3 regions of the Streptomyces sp. NPDC049040 genome follow, and region 1 is predicted to be linked to each of the others. Evidence: riboswitches for the same ligand, from Rfam matches in the RefSeq annotation. Region 1 holds a riboswitch; each other region holds the start of a gene.
The links. A riboswitch is a leader RNA that binds a small molecule or an ion and turns the genes downstream of it on or off. The one in region 1 is predicted to bind S-adenosylmethionine.
Positions count from the first base shown of each region.

Region 2: it holds a riboswitch for S-adenosylmethionine, as region 1 does, so the genes downstream of both, thrC (threonine synthase) here and ACGFMP_RS08690 (aminotransferase class V-fold PLP-dependent enzyme) in region 1, are expected to answer to the same signal.
Region 3: it holds a riboswitch for S-adenosylmethionine, as region 1 does, so the genes downstream of both, ACGFMP_RS24000 (putative leader peptide) here and ACGFMP_RS08690 (aminotransferase class V-fold PLP-dependent enzyme) in region 1, are expected to answer to the same signal.

Region 1 covers NZ_JBICTO010000002.1:855,074-859,129, reverse strand. The annotation lists gene ACGFMP_RS08700 (rhomboid family intramembrane serine protease) at 1-312, shown strand, start outside; gene ACGFMP_RS08695 (Lrp/AsnC family transcriptional regulator) at 309-590, shown strand; gene ACGFMP_RS08690 (aminotransferase class V-fold PLP-dependent enzyme) at 832-2,223, opposite strand; SAM riboswitch class IV at 2,398-2,514, opposite strand; gene trpD (anthranilate phosphoribosyltransferase) at 2,589-3,653, opposite strand; gene ACGFMP_RS08680 (cytochrome bc complex cytochrome b subunit) at 3,876-4,056, opposite strand, start outside.
Region 2 covers NZ_JBICTO010000012.1:21,280-25,335, forward strand. The annotation lists gene ACGFMP_RS26205 (MoaD/ThiS family protein) at 54-329, opposite strand; gene thrC (threonine synthase) at 326-1,654, opposite strand; SAM riboswitch class I at 1,648-1,775, opposite strand; gene ACGFMP_RS26215 (glucosyl-3-phosphoglycerate synthase) at 1,929-2,894, shown strand; gene ACGFMP_RS26220 (trehalose-6-phosphate synthase) at 3,687-4,056, shown strand, end outside.
Region 3 covers NZ_JBICTO010000010.1:27,411-31,466, reverse strand. The annotation lists gene ACGFMP_RS24005 (LLM class flavin-dependent oxidoreductase) at 1-843, opposite strand, end outside; gene ACGFMP_RS24000 (putative leader peptide) at 1,194-1,295, opposite strand; SAM riboswitch class IV at 1,334-1,448, opposite strand; gene ACGFMP_RS23995 (putative leader peptide) at 1,631-1,765, shown strand; gene ACGFMP_RS23990 (amino acid ABC transporter permease) at 1,976-3,022, shown strand; gene ACGFMP_RS23985 (amino acid ABC transporter ATP-binding protein) at 3,040-3,792, shown strand; gene ACGFMP_RS23980 (transporter substrate-binding domain-containing protein) at 3,920-4,056, shown strand, end outside.

The DNA of each region.
Region 1 (4,056 bases):
CTGGTCGGGGCGTCGGGAGCGATCTCCGGGGCACTCGGCGCCTACCTCTACCTCTATCCCAAGGCCCGGGTGACCAGCCTCTTCCCCTTCCTCTTCTTCGTCCCGCTGCGCTTCCCGGCCTGGATGGTGCTCGGCTTCTGGTTCGTCCTGCAGTGGTTCGCGGCACAGACCGCGGCGGGCGGCCCCGGGGTGGCCTACCTGGCCCACGTGGTGGGCTTCGCCTTCGGCTTCTGCTGGGCGTGGGCCTGCCACCGGCCCCGGTCTAAGCTGGGCGTCGTTGCCGGGACCACCCAAGGAGACGTTCAGTCGTGATCACCGCGATCGTGCTCATCAAGACCACCGTGGATCGGATCCCCGAGATCGCCGAGGAGATCGCCGCGCTGGACAGCGTCAGTGAGGTGTACTCGGTGACCGGTACGTACGATCTGATCGCGCTGGTGCGGGTGGCCCGGCATGACGACCTGGCGGACATCATCCCGGGGCGGATCAGCAAGATCCCCGGGGTGCAGGTCACCGACACGCATGTCGCGTTCCGCACGTATTCGCAGCATGACCTGGAGGCCGCGTTCGCGATCGGGCTCGACTCCTAGCCACTCCCCCCGGGGGCGTTGACCTGCGCGGGCGCCCCCCACGCACCGTCGCGTCACGACGACCAGCCCCCACCGGGGCGCGGGTTGTCACCGGCCCGAGGGGGCTGATCGGTCTGATCCGGACCGACCGGCCGGTGGTCGGTTGCCCGCGCCGTTCCCCGCGCCCCTGTATGGCGACGTCCGCGGCATCCGCCCCCAGCCCGCGGCAGGGGGGCGCCGGGGGACGCGTGCGTCCCGGGTCCTAGGCGGAAGGGGAGGGCACGCAGCGGCCGTTTTCCGTGTGGTAGGTCCATGAGGCGCCCTCACGGACGAGTGTGCCGAGGGCGCGGACGAAGCGCAGGACGTGCTCGGGCGGGGTGCCGACGCCGAAGCTGACCCGGACCGCGTTGAAGGACAGCTCCTCGGGGGAGCCGCAGGCCCCGGGGTCCTCGGGTTCACCGCCGAGCAGGTGCCGCACCAGCGGGTGGGCGCAGAAGAGTCCGTCCCGCACCCCGATGCCGTATTCCGCGGAGAGCGCCGCGGCGAGGTGCGAGCTGTTCCAGCCCTGGACGACGAAGCTCAGCACGCCGACCCGGTCGGCGTCCGCGCCGAAAAGCGATAGCACCCGCACCTCGGGGATCGCGGCGAGCCCGTCCCGCAGCAGGGCGAGCAGCCGCTCCTCGTGCTCGACCAGCCGGTCGAACCCGGCCTCGGTCAGTGCCTTGCAGGCCGCCGCGACGGCGTACGCCCCGATGACGTTGGGCGATCCGGCCTCGTGCCTGGCGGCGGCCCCCTGCTGCCACTCGGCGTCGACCTGCCCGTCGGGGCGCCGGACCACCGAGCGGGTGGCGCCGCCGCCCGCGAGGTAGGGCTCGGCGTCGCGCAGCCAGTCCGCCCGCCCGGCGAGCACCCCGGCACCGAAGGGCGCGTAGAGCTTGTGGCCGGAGAAGGCGACCCAGTCGACGTCGAGTTCCGCGATGTCCACCGGGCGGTGCGGGGCGAGCTGTGCGGCGTCCAGCACGATGCGGGCACCGTGCCGGTGCGCGGCGGCGGCCAGCCGGCGTACCGGCCACAGCTCGCCGGTGACGTTGGACGCTCCGGTGACGCACACCAGCTTGGGCCCCTTGGGCGCCCCGTGCAGTGCCACGTCGAGGGCGGCGACCGCCTGCTCCGGGGTGTGCGGCGCGGGCAGGAAGGTGACCTGGGCGTCCCGCGCCCGCTGCCAGGGCAGCAGCGCCGCGTGGTGCTCGGTCTCGAAGACGAAGACCTGGGTACCGGCCGGCAGGGCCGCGGCCAGCAGGTTCAGCGAGTCGGTGGTGGACCGGGTGAAGACGACCTCGTCGGTGGGTCGACAGCCGAGGAAGCCGGCGACGGTGGCCCGGCTCTGCTCGAAGAGTTCGGTGGACAGCTGGGAGAGGTAGCCGGCGCCGCGGTGCACGCTGCCGTAGTAGGGGGCGTACGCGGCCACGTCGTCCCACACCCGCTGGAGCGCGGGGGCGCTGGCGGCGTAGTCGAGGGCGGCGTAGGTGACTTCGCCGCCGGTCACCAGCGGCACGGACACGTCCCGGCCGAGCACGGGCAGCGGCGCGGCGGCCGGCTCGGGGCTTGCGGCGGCATCGGAGGGGGCGACGGGGGTGGTCACGGAAAAGGTCATGGCAGGCTCCTGGCAGCAGGAAGGCACGTGACAGCGCCGCGCGCCTGGCGAGGCGCTACGCGACGGTCGGACGGCAGCGGGCGGACGAGGGACCGGTGCACTGCGGCACCGCGGTATGGCGGAACCGGGGCCGAAAGGCCCTATCGCATTCGCTTGCGCATGAAAGAACTCCCGTTGTCCGGCTTGCTGCGAGCCTCGCTGCCCACAGCCCGGTCATCACCCGGGGCACCCCGCCTCGGACGGAGGGTTGCCGGACAGCGAGCCGGGGCCTTTGCGCTGTCACTCGTGACCTGGAAGGGATTCTGCCACAGGACGCCGTACGCGCAAGGCGCCGTCCGAGGTTCGGACGGCGCCTTGCGGTGCGGTCAGGCGTTGGTGGCCGCGGCCCAGCGTTCGAGCGCCGCGGCGGCGGCGCCTGAGTCGAGGGACCGCGCCGCGGTGGCCACTCCCGCGGCCAGCTGCTCCTCGAGCGTGCCGGTGCCCGGGTCCAGGGCGACCAGCGCGGCCGCCGAGTTGAGCAGCACCGCGTCCCGTACGGGCCCGGTCTCGCCGGCCAGCAGCCGCCGTGCGACGTCGGCGTTGTAGGACGGGTCGCCGCCGCGCAGCGCCTCGATGGGCACCAGGTCGATCCCGATGTCGCGCGGGTCGAAGGAGTGCTGGGTGACCTTGCCGTCACGGACCACCCACACCTGCGAGGGGGCGGTCGTGGTCAGCTCGTCCAGGCCGTCGTCGCCGCGGAAGACCAGGGCGGACGAGCCGCGTTCCGCCAGCACCCCGGCCATGATCGCGGCCATCCGCAGGTCGGCGACCCCGGTGGCCTGCGCGCGCACCCGGGCCGGGTTGGTCAGCGGGCCGAGGAAGTTGAAGGTGGTGGCGACCCCCAACTCGGCCCGCGCGGTGGCGACATGGCGCAGCGCCGGGTGGAATCGCACCGCGAAGCAGAAGGTGATGCCCGCCTCCTCCGCGACCTCGACGACCCGCTCGGGGGTCAGGTCCAGGTTCACCCCGAGCTGCCCGAGCACGTCGCTGGCACCGCTGGCGGAGGACGCGGCCCTGTTGCCGTGCTTGACGACCTTCGCACCGGTGCCGGCGACCACTATCGCCGACATGGTGGAGATGTTGACCGTCTTGGCCCGGTCGCCACCGGTGCCGACGATGTCCACGGTGGGCCCCGGCACGGTGATGGTCCTGGCGTGCGAGTACATCGCCCGCACCATGCCGGTGACTTCCTCGACGGTCTCGCCCTTGGCCCGCAGCGCCACCGCGAACCCGGCGATCTGCACGTCGGTCGCGGTACCGCGCATCACGGCGTCCATCGCCCAGGCCGTGTCGTCGGCCTCCAGGTCCCGCCCCGCGATCAGCGTGGACAGTACGTCGGGCCACGTCCGCAGTGCCCCGGTCTCGTCACCTGCCGGGTTCACAACGCTCATGGTCCACACTCCTGGTGGTGTAAGGGTCTCTGCGGCCCCAGCCTAGCGGCGCGGAGCGCCCCGTAGGGGCGTGGGGAACCTGGTGACCCGGTCCGCCGCGGGCGGCCGGTCGGGCCACGCCGGAAGGGCGGTATCAGGCCGGGAAAGCGCCAGGGCCGGCCGGACACCCGGTGAGGGGTGACCGACCGGCCCTGGGGCGGTCGTCAAAGCCGTGACGGCGGGTCAGTGGTGGCCGTGGCCACTCGTGATCTCGTCGTACTCCTCGACTGTCGGCTTGGGGATCTGGCTGTGCTCGCCGTAGAAGTTGCGGGAAAGCCGTGCCCGCACCTTCGTGACCGGGCTCACCTTGCGCTCCACGCCGTTCTCGTCGACCTCGGGGCCGACATCGAGCGGCTGCGGCTGC
Region 2 (4,056 bases), on a different contig from region 1:
GGTTAAACGTCAGAGCTTCTGCGGATTCCTGTCAGATCAGGTACGGTGCCGGCTCAGCCGCCCGCGACCGCCGGAATGATCGAGACGCTGGCACCGTCGGGTACGGCCGTGGCAAGACCCTCGGAAAACCGGACATCATCATCGTTGACATACACGTTCACGAAACGACGGAGCTTTCCGGCGTCGTCGAGAACCCGCGCGGAAATACCCGCATGATTCTTTTCCAGCGACTCGATCACCGCGGCGAGCGTCTCACCCTCGGCCTGGACCTCGGCCTTGCCGCCGGTGTAGGTGCGAAGGATCGTGGGGATGCGTACGGAAGCACTCATGCGAGGCCAGCCTCTCGGAAAGCGGCAACGGTGGGACGGATGGTCGCGGTCGGCCCGGTGGTCGGGGACACCGCGTCCAGGGTCTTGAGCCCGTCGCCGGTGTTCAGCACGACGGTCTCGGCAGCCGGGTCGAGCTGCCCGGTCTCGATCAGCTTCCTGAGCACCCCGACGGTCACCCCGCCTGCCGTCTCGGCGAAGATGCCCTCGGTGCGGGCCAGCAGCTTGATGGCGTCCACGACCTGCTCGTCGTTCACGTCCTCGACCGCGCCGCCGGTGCGCCGAGCGATGTCCAGCACGTAGGGGCCGTCAGCCGGGTTGCCGATCGCCAGCGACTTGGCGATGGTGTCCGGCTTCACCGGGCGCACGACGTCGTGCCCGGCCTTGAAGGCCGCGGACACCGGCGAGCAGCCCTCGGCCTGCGCGCCGTAGATCTTGTACGGCTTGTCCTCGACCAGGCCGAGCTTGATCAGCTCCTGGAGGCCCTTGTCGATCTTGGTGAGCTGCGAGCCCGAGGCGATCGGGATGACCAGGTTGTCCGGCAGCCGCCAGCCGAGCTGCTCCGCGATCTCGTAGGCCAGCGTCTTGGAACCCTCGCCGTAGTACGGCCGCAGGTTGACGTTGACGAAGCCCCAGCCCTCGCCGATCGGGTCGCCGATCAGCTCCGAGCAGAAGCGGTTCACGTCGTCGTACGAACCCTCGATCGCGACCAGCTCGCCGCCGTAGACCGCGGCCATCACGACCTTGCCCTGCTCCAGGTCGTGCGGGATGAACACGCACGAGCGGAAGCCCGCCCTCGCGGCCGCGGCGCCGACCGCGCCCGCCAGGTTGCCCGTCGACGAGCAGGACAGCGTGGTCAGGCCGAAGGTCCGGGCGGCCTCCAGGGCGATCGCGACGACCCGGTCCTTGAAGGAATGCGTCGGGTTGCCGGAGTCGTCCTTCACGTACAGGCCGCCGGTGATGCCCAGCTCGCGCGCCAGATTGTCGGCCTTGACGAGCTTGGTCCAGCCCGGGTTGAGATTCTGCTTCTCGGTCACATCGGCCGGCACCGGCAGCAGCGGTGCGTAGCGCCAGATGTTCGCGGGGCCGGCCTCGATCCGCCGGCGCAGGCCCTCGGGGTCGCCGAGCGGCAGGTCGTACGCCACCTCGAGCGGCCCGAAACACTCCTGGCAGGCGAAGATCGGGCTCAGCGGGAAGCGGGTGCCGCACTCCCGGCAGGACAGCGCGGCAGCTGGCCCGAAGGCGTCCTGGTGGGGGTTTTCCGCAGCGGCGGAAGTGGTGCCGGCGACAGTCTGCACAGCCATGGTGGCGAGGCCCTTTCTCCTCATCTTCCTCGCGGCGGACATCGCCACAAGACGGAATTGGCACCTTCCCCACCATGACCTCGCGGTCGGCGGGAGGGTTGCCGGGGCTTCAACGGGCCGTTCCCTCTGCCCCTCTGGATGAGCGGTATGGCACCGGACTACGGGGTCCGGGCGTTTGTCCTGCCGCGCCACCCCGGCATGCGGGGCGCACAGGCGTTGTTCAAGACTGTAACCGACAAGGGTGACGGTGGAGACAGTCGTCCGAACCGCGAGATGGATCACACAGGAGACGCGCAAGGTGCTGGAAGAGGTGGAACGCTGGCTGGCCGCCCGGTCCTGGTCGGCCGGCGACCGTCCGCTCGACGTGCTGCTCGACGCCAAAAAGGCGGCAGGGCCGGCCGGGACCATCAGTGTGGTCCTGCCCGCACTCGACGAGGAAGCCACCGTCGGCGACATCGTCGCCGTGATCCGCCGCGACCTCATGACACCCGACGTCCCGCTCGTCGACGAGGTCGTCGTCGTCGACTCCGGCTCCCGGGACGCCACCGCCGAAGTCGCCGCCGACGCCGGGGCCACCGTGGTGCGGCGCGACGCCATCCTGCCCCGGCTGCCCGCCGTGGCCGGCAAAGGCGAAGTGCTCTGGCGGTCCCTGCTGGTCACCAGCGGGGAGATCGTGTGCTTCGTCGACGCCGACCTGCGGGAGTTCGACTCCCGCTTCGTGTCAGGGATCGTCGGGCCGCTGCTCACCGAGCCCGACGTGCAACTCGTCAAGGCCATGTACGACCGGCCGCTCGAAGCCGGCGGCTCCATCGTCCCCGCAGGCGGCGGCCGGGTCACCGAACTCGTCGCCCGCCCGCTGCTCAACCTCCACTGGCCGCGGCTGGCCGGTTTCGTCCAGCCGCTCGGCGGCGAATATGCCGCCAGGCGGTCGCTGCTGGAAAAACTGCCCTTCCCCGTCGGCTACGGGGTCGAGCTGGGCATGCTCGTCGACTCGCTCGCCCTCGTCGGGCTCGACGCCCTCGGGCAGGTGGACGTCGGAGTGCGGCACCACCGGCACCAGGACGAACAGGCCCTCGGGCGGATGGCCGCCGCGATCTACCGCACGGCGCACCTGCGGCTGGGCCGCGACCCGCTCGTCCGGCCCCGCCTCACCCAGTACGGCCGCGCGTCGTCCGGGTTCGTGCCGTCGACACATGCGGTCGACACCGTGGAACGTCCACCGATGCTGGACGTCCCCGAATACCTCCACCGCCCCGCGGCCTGACCCCGCCCCGTCCCCCCTGCCCGCGGGGGGGCGCCCTTGCGGAAGGCCGCAACCCCCAGGGGTGCCGGGGGCGCCCTTGCGGACGAGGGCAACCATCAGGGGCGCGGGGAACGGCGCGAGCAACCGGCCACCGGCCGGTGGTCCGGGGGCGACAGCAACAGCCCCCTCGGGACGGAGACGACCCGCGCCCCGGTGGGGGCTGGTCGCGCAGTTCCCCGCGCCCCTGGGGTGGTGCGGTTCGTCGCCACACGACGGCCGTACGCGGCTGGCCGCGCAGTTCCCCGCGCCCCTTTCGGGCGCCCTTGCGGAAGGCCGCAACCCCCAGGGGTGCCGGGGGCGCCCTTGCGGACGAGGGCAACCATCAGGGGCGCGGGGAACTGCGCGAGCAACCACCCACCGGCGGTGGTCCGGAGGCGACAGCAACAGCCCCCTTGGGCCGGAGACGACCCGCACCCCGGTGGGGGGCTTGTCGCGCAGTTCCCCGCGCCCCTGGGGTGGTGCGGTTCGTCGCCACACGACGGCCGTACGCGGCTGGCCGCGCAGTTCCCCGCGCCCCTGAGGGTCGAGGCCTTCCCCGGGCGCCGGGGCAGTGCGGCTCCCCTACGGCAAAAGGGCAACCATCAGGGGCGCTGGGGGTACCCCCAGGCGAAGCTCTGGGGGCGGAACTGCGCGGGCAACCGGCCACCGGGCGGTGGTCCGGGGGCGACAGCAATTGCCCCCTTGGGGCGGTGACGACCCGCGGCCCCGGTGGGGGGAGGTTTGAGGGAGGGGCTGGGTGGCAAGGCTCGCGGCATGGACGGATCACCGCGTGCTGCCCGAATTCTGGTCGCGTCCAACCGCGGCCCGGTGGCGTACACCGTCACCGAGGACGGGGAGCTGCGCAGCAGACGCGGGGGCGGCGGCGTCGTGTCCGGGCTGAGCGCGATCGAGTCGGACAGCGCCTCGCTGTGGGTGTGCGCGGCCCTCACCGAGGGCGACCGCGAGGCGGTGCGCCGCGGCGTCGGCGAGCCCGGCTCACGGATGATCGCCGTCGAGCCGGACGTCTTCCACGCGGCCTACAACGACATCGCGAACTCGGTGCTGTGGTTCGTGCACCACATGCTGTACCAGACCCCCCTCGAACCCGTCTTCGACGAGGAATTCCGCACCCAGTGGGCGGCCT
Region 3 (4,056 bases), on a different contig from region 1:
GCCGGCCCGGTCCTGCTCGGTACGGATCCCGTCGACGATCGCCGCCGCCTGCGCGGTGTCGTGCGGGGTGACGAAGCCGATGTCGGCGGACGTGGCGACCAGCCGGAAGGGCTCGGCGCGGTGGGCGAGCGCGGCCACGACCGGCTGGCCCTGCGGCGGCCGCGGGGTGATCGAGGGGCCTTTGACACTGAAGTGCCGTCCCTCGAAGTCGATGTAGTGCAGTTTGGCGCGGTCGATGAAGCGGCCGGTGGCCACGTCGCGGATCTCCGCGTCGTCCTCCCAGCTGTCCCAGAGCCGCCGCACCACCTCCACGTAGTCCGCGGCCTCGCCGAACAGCTCGTGCAGCAGCGCCAGTCCGGCGGGCGAGTCCAGCTCCGCGACGGGCAGCCGGGGCACTTCGCGGCGGCCGAAGTGCGCGGCCTCGTCGGCCCGCCCCGACACCCGGACCTGCACGCCGGCCCGGCCGCCGCTGACGTGGTCGAGGGTGGCGACGGCCTTGGAGAGGTGGAAGGGCTCGGTGTGGGTGACCACCGCGGTCGGGATCAGCCCGATGTGCTCGGTCAGCGGGGCGATCCGGGCCGCGGTCAGCACCGCGTCCAGCCGGCCGCGCACCTGGTCGGTGCGCCCGTCGGGTCCGGTGAAGCGGGTGGACTGCTGGCCGAGGGAGTCCTCGATGGTGACGAAGTCCAGCAGGCCGCGCTCGGCTTGCGCGGCCAGGCCGCCCCAGTAGGCGGCGGTGAACAGGTCCGCGGGGCGGGCATCGGGTTCCCGCCAGGCCGCCGGGTGCCAGCCGGCACCGTCCAGCGCGACGGCCAGGTGGAGGAGAGAGGGGGATCGGGACATGGGCGTACCGCTTCCTGGTCGGACGGAGCGCAGGCGGACAGCCGTCGCGGTGGCATGCCGACCGCCGTGGCAGGCATGCCGAACAAGGCCCGCACCGGGCGTGGGCCCGGCGGGGTTCAGCGAAGGAGGAGGGGCGTGGAGCCGGGCCGGTGCGGTGACCGGGAAGGTGTGCCGGAGGCTCGCGGTGTCGTGTGCGGTGCGGCGCGGGCGCCGGATCGGCCCGGTGGTGGGCCTACGCGACTGATCCGGCGGCGCCGCTCGGCGCCGTGCGGGACGTCGCGAGCGGGTGGACCTTCCCGGTCACCGCAATGGCACGGGACGTGTGGCAGTGGCCGGTGACCGGTACTGCCTCAGCGGCCCGGACACAGTGCGCCGGCGACGCGCTGGAGGTCGATGTGCCGGCGCGAGAACATGGCGATGGAGGGCAGCGGCTTTTCGGTGGTCTCCGGCACCTCGTCACCTCCCCGTCCCGAGCGGCTCACGCCTGCCGGGTTCGCACTTGCCGGGCCGTCGTCGGCCCCGCCGGGTCGTCACCTGGAGCACCCCGCCGCGACGGAGGGTTGCCGGTCAGCAGGCCAGGGCCTTGGTTGCTGACGCTCATGACCTGCAAGCACGGTAACTCCGCCGCGCCGTCGAACACAATCCCTTCCGGCCAGGAGTGACACCCGTCGCTTCCCGGCCGCCGGAGCCGTCGGGGGATTGTCTGGCCGCTGCCCTGCGGTTAACGTGCTGTAGGCATGGGGCCCTCGAACAGGGCCGACGAGTGCGACTCGAAGAGAGCGAGGGGATGGACATGGACGCGGCACAGCGCGACCGCGAGTCGTCCCCCGATGGCTCATTCAGGACCCGGGTGACCCGGCGGCACGTCGATCTGCTGCGTGTCAGCAGCGCCCTGTGTCCGGAAACGACCGCGGTCCACTGACCGCCTGCGGGCCCGCTGTCCGGCCGGCCCCGAACTCCCGCCCGTCCACGGCATCCTGACGTGCGCCCGGTGACCGGCGCGCGGACCCGCCGTGCGCGGCGCCGCCTCCTTCCACCCTTTTCCCGGTAGCCCCAGCGGCAGTCCGGTGCCCCCGTGCGGGGTGCCGCGCCGCCGCGCGCTGCCGCGCTCCCCGACGAGACGGGACCCCTCATGACCCAGCACGACCTCTCCGGGCCGGCCACTGCCGCGCCCGGTCATCCCCCGCCCGACCCGACCGAGCCGGCGTCCGGCCGGCGGCCACCGCACGCCCTGGACAGCCGACCGGCGGACGGGGAGTTGCTGGCCGCCCGGCTGGTCCCGCTGCGCCGCCCCGGGCAGTGGATCTCCGCCGCGGTGCTGCTGGTGCTGTTCGCCATGCTGGTGCACACCCTGGTGGCCAACCACCGCTTCCAGTGGGACGTCGTCGGCCGGTACTTCCTACGCGGCTCGATCCTGCACGGCCTGGTGCTCACCCTTTGGCTCACCGCCGCGGTGATGACCAGCGGCTACCTGCTCGGGATCGGCATCGCCGCGATGCGGCTGTCCGGCAACCCGGTGCTGCGGGGGCTGAGTTTCGGCTACGTCTGGCTGATCCGCTCGGTCCCGCCACTGGTGCAGCTCCTCTTCTGGTACGAACTCGCCTCCCTCTACCCGAGGTTGTCGGTGGGCGTGCCCTTTGGCCCCGAGTTCGCGAGCATGGGGACCGCGCACCTGTTCAGCGGCATCCTCGCCGCCTACATCGGACTCACCCTGGACGTGGGCGCGTTCTCCGGGGAGATCGTCCGCGGCGGCATCCTGTCCGTCGACCCCGGGCAGCGCGAGGCCGCCAAGGCACTCGGCCTGCGCGACGGTCGGATCTTCCGCCGGATCGTGCTGCCGCAGGCCATGCCGGCCATCGTGCCCGCCTCGGGCAACCTGCTGATCGGCATGCTCAAAGCGACCTCGATCGTCAGCGTGATCGCCGTCCAGGACCTGCTGTACTCCACCCAGTTGATCTACAACCAGAACTTCCTGATCATGCCGCTGCTGCTGGTCGCCACCCTCTGGTACATCATCCTGACCAGCCTGCTCTCGATCGGGCAGTACTACGTCGAGCGCCACTACGCACGCGGCAGCAACCGGCCGGGCAGCCGCCAGGGCCGCGGGCTGTGGCAGGTGACGCGGTCCAACATCCCGCTCTTCGGCCGGGCCAGGACCGACCTGGCGGGACTGTCATGACCGGCGGCGAGCGCCCGCTGGTGCGCATCCGCGGGCTGCGCAAGAGCTTCGGCGCCCACACCGTCCTCGACGGCATCGACCTGGACGTCCGCGAGGGCGAGGTCACCGTGCTGCTCGGGCCCTCCGGCTCCGGGAAGTCGACGCTGCTGCGCTGCGTGAACCACCTGGAGAGGCCGGACGCCGGCTTCGTCGAGATCGGGGGCGACATCGTCGGCTACCGCCGCGACGGCAACCGGTTGCGCGAGCTGCGGTCCCGGTCGGTCACCAGGCAGCGCGCCCATGTGGGCATGGTCTTCCAGCAGTTCAACCTCTTCCCGCACATGACCGTGCTGGAGAACATCATCGAGGCGCCGGTGGCGGTACGCGGCCTGTCGCGCAAGGACGCCGTCGCCCGGGCCCGCGAACTGGTGGCACGCGTCGGCCTCGCGGGCCGGGAGGACTCCTACCCCCGGCAGATGTCCGGCGGCCAGCAGCAGCGGGTCGCCATCGCCCGCACGCTGGCCATGGAGCCGCGGCTGCTGCTGTTCGACGAGCCGACCAGCGCGCTCGACCCTGAACTGGTCGGCGAAGTCCTCGCCGTGATGCAGGACTTGGCGCTCAGCGGGATGACCATGATCGTCGTCACCCACGAGATCGGCTTCGCCCGGAAGGTGGCCGACACCGTGGTCTTCCTCGACGGCGGCCGGATCATCGAGTCCGGCGCGCCCGCGGACGTCCTGACCGACCCCCGGCACGAGCGGGCCAGGTCCTTCCTGGCCGCCGTGCTGTGACGGTGTCCGAGCCGCCCCCTTCCGCAACTCCCCCGCCCCCGGCACCTTCCTGCCGGGCCGTCGCCGCCGCCGGCCCGCAGCACCGCTCCGCACCTCCCGCAGGCTCCACCTTGTGAAAGGCACTGCCGTGACCACCGAACGCCGCTTCAGCCGCCGTATCCCGTACCTGGCCGCAGCCACCGCGGGGTTGATACTCCTCGCCGCCTGCGGCAGCTCCTCCGACGACTCGGGCTCCGGTGCCCAGGACAGCGGCAAGGGCCCCGC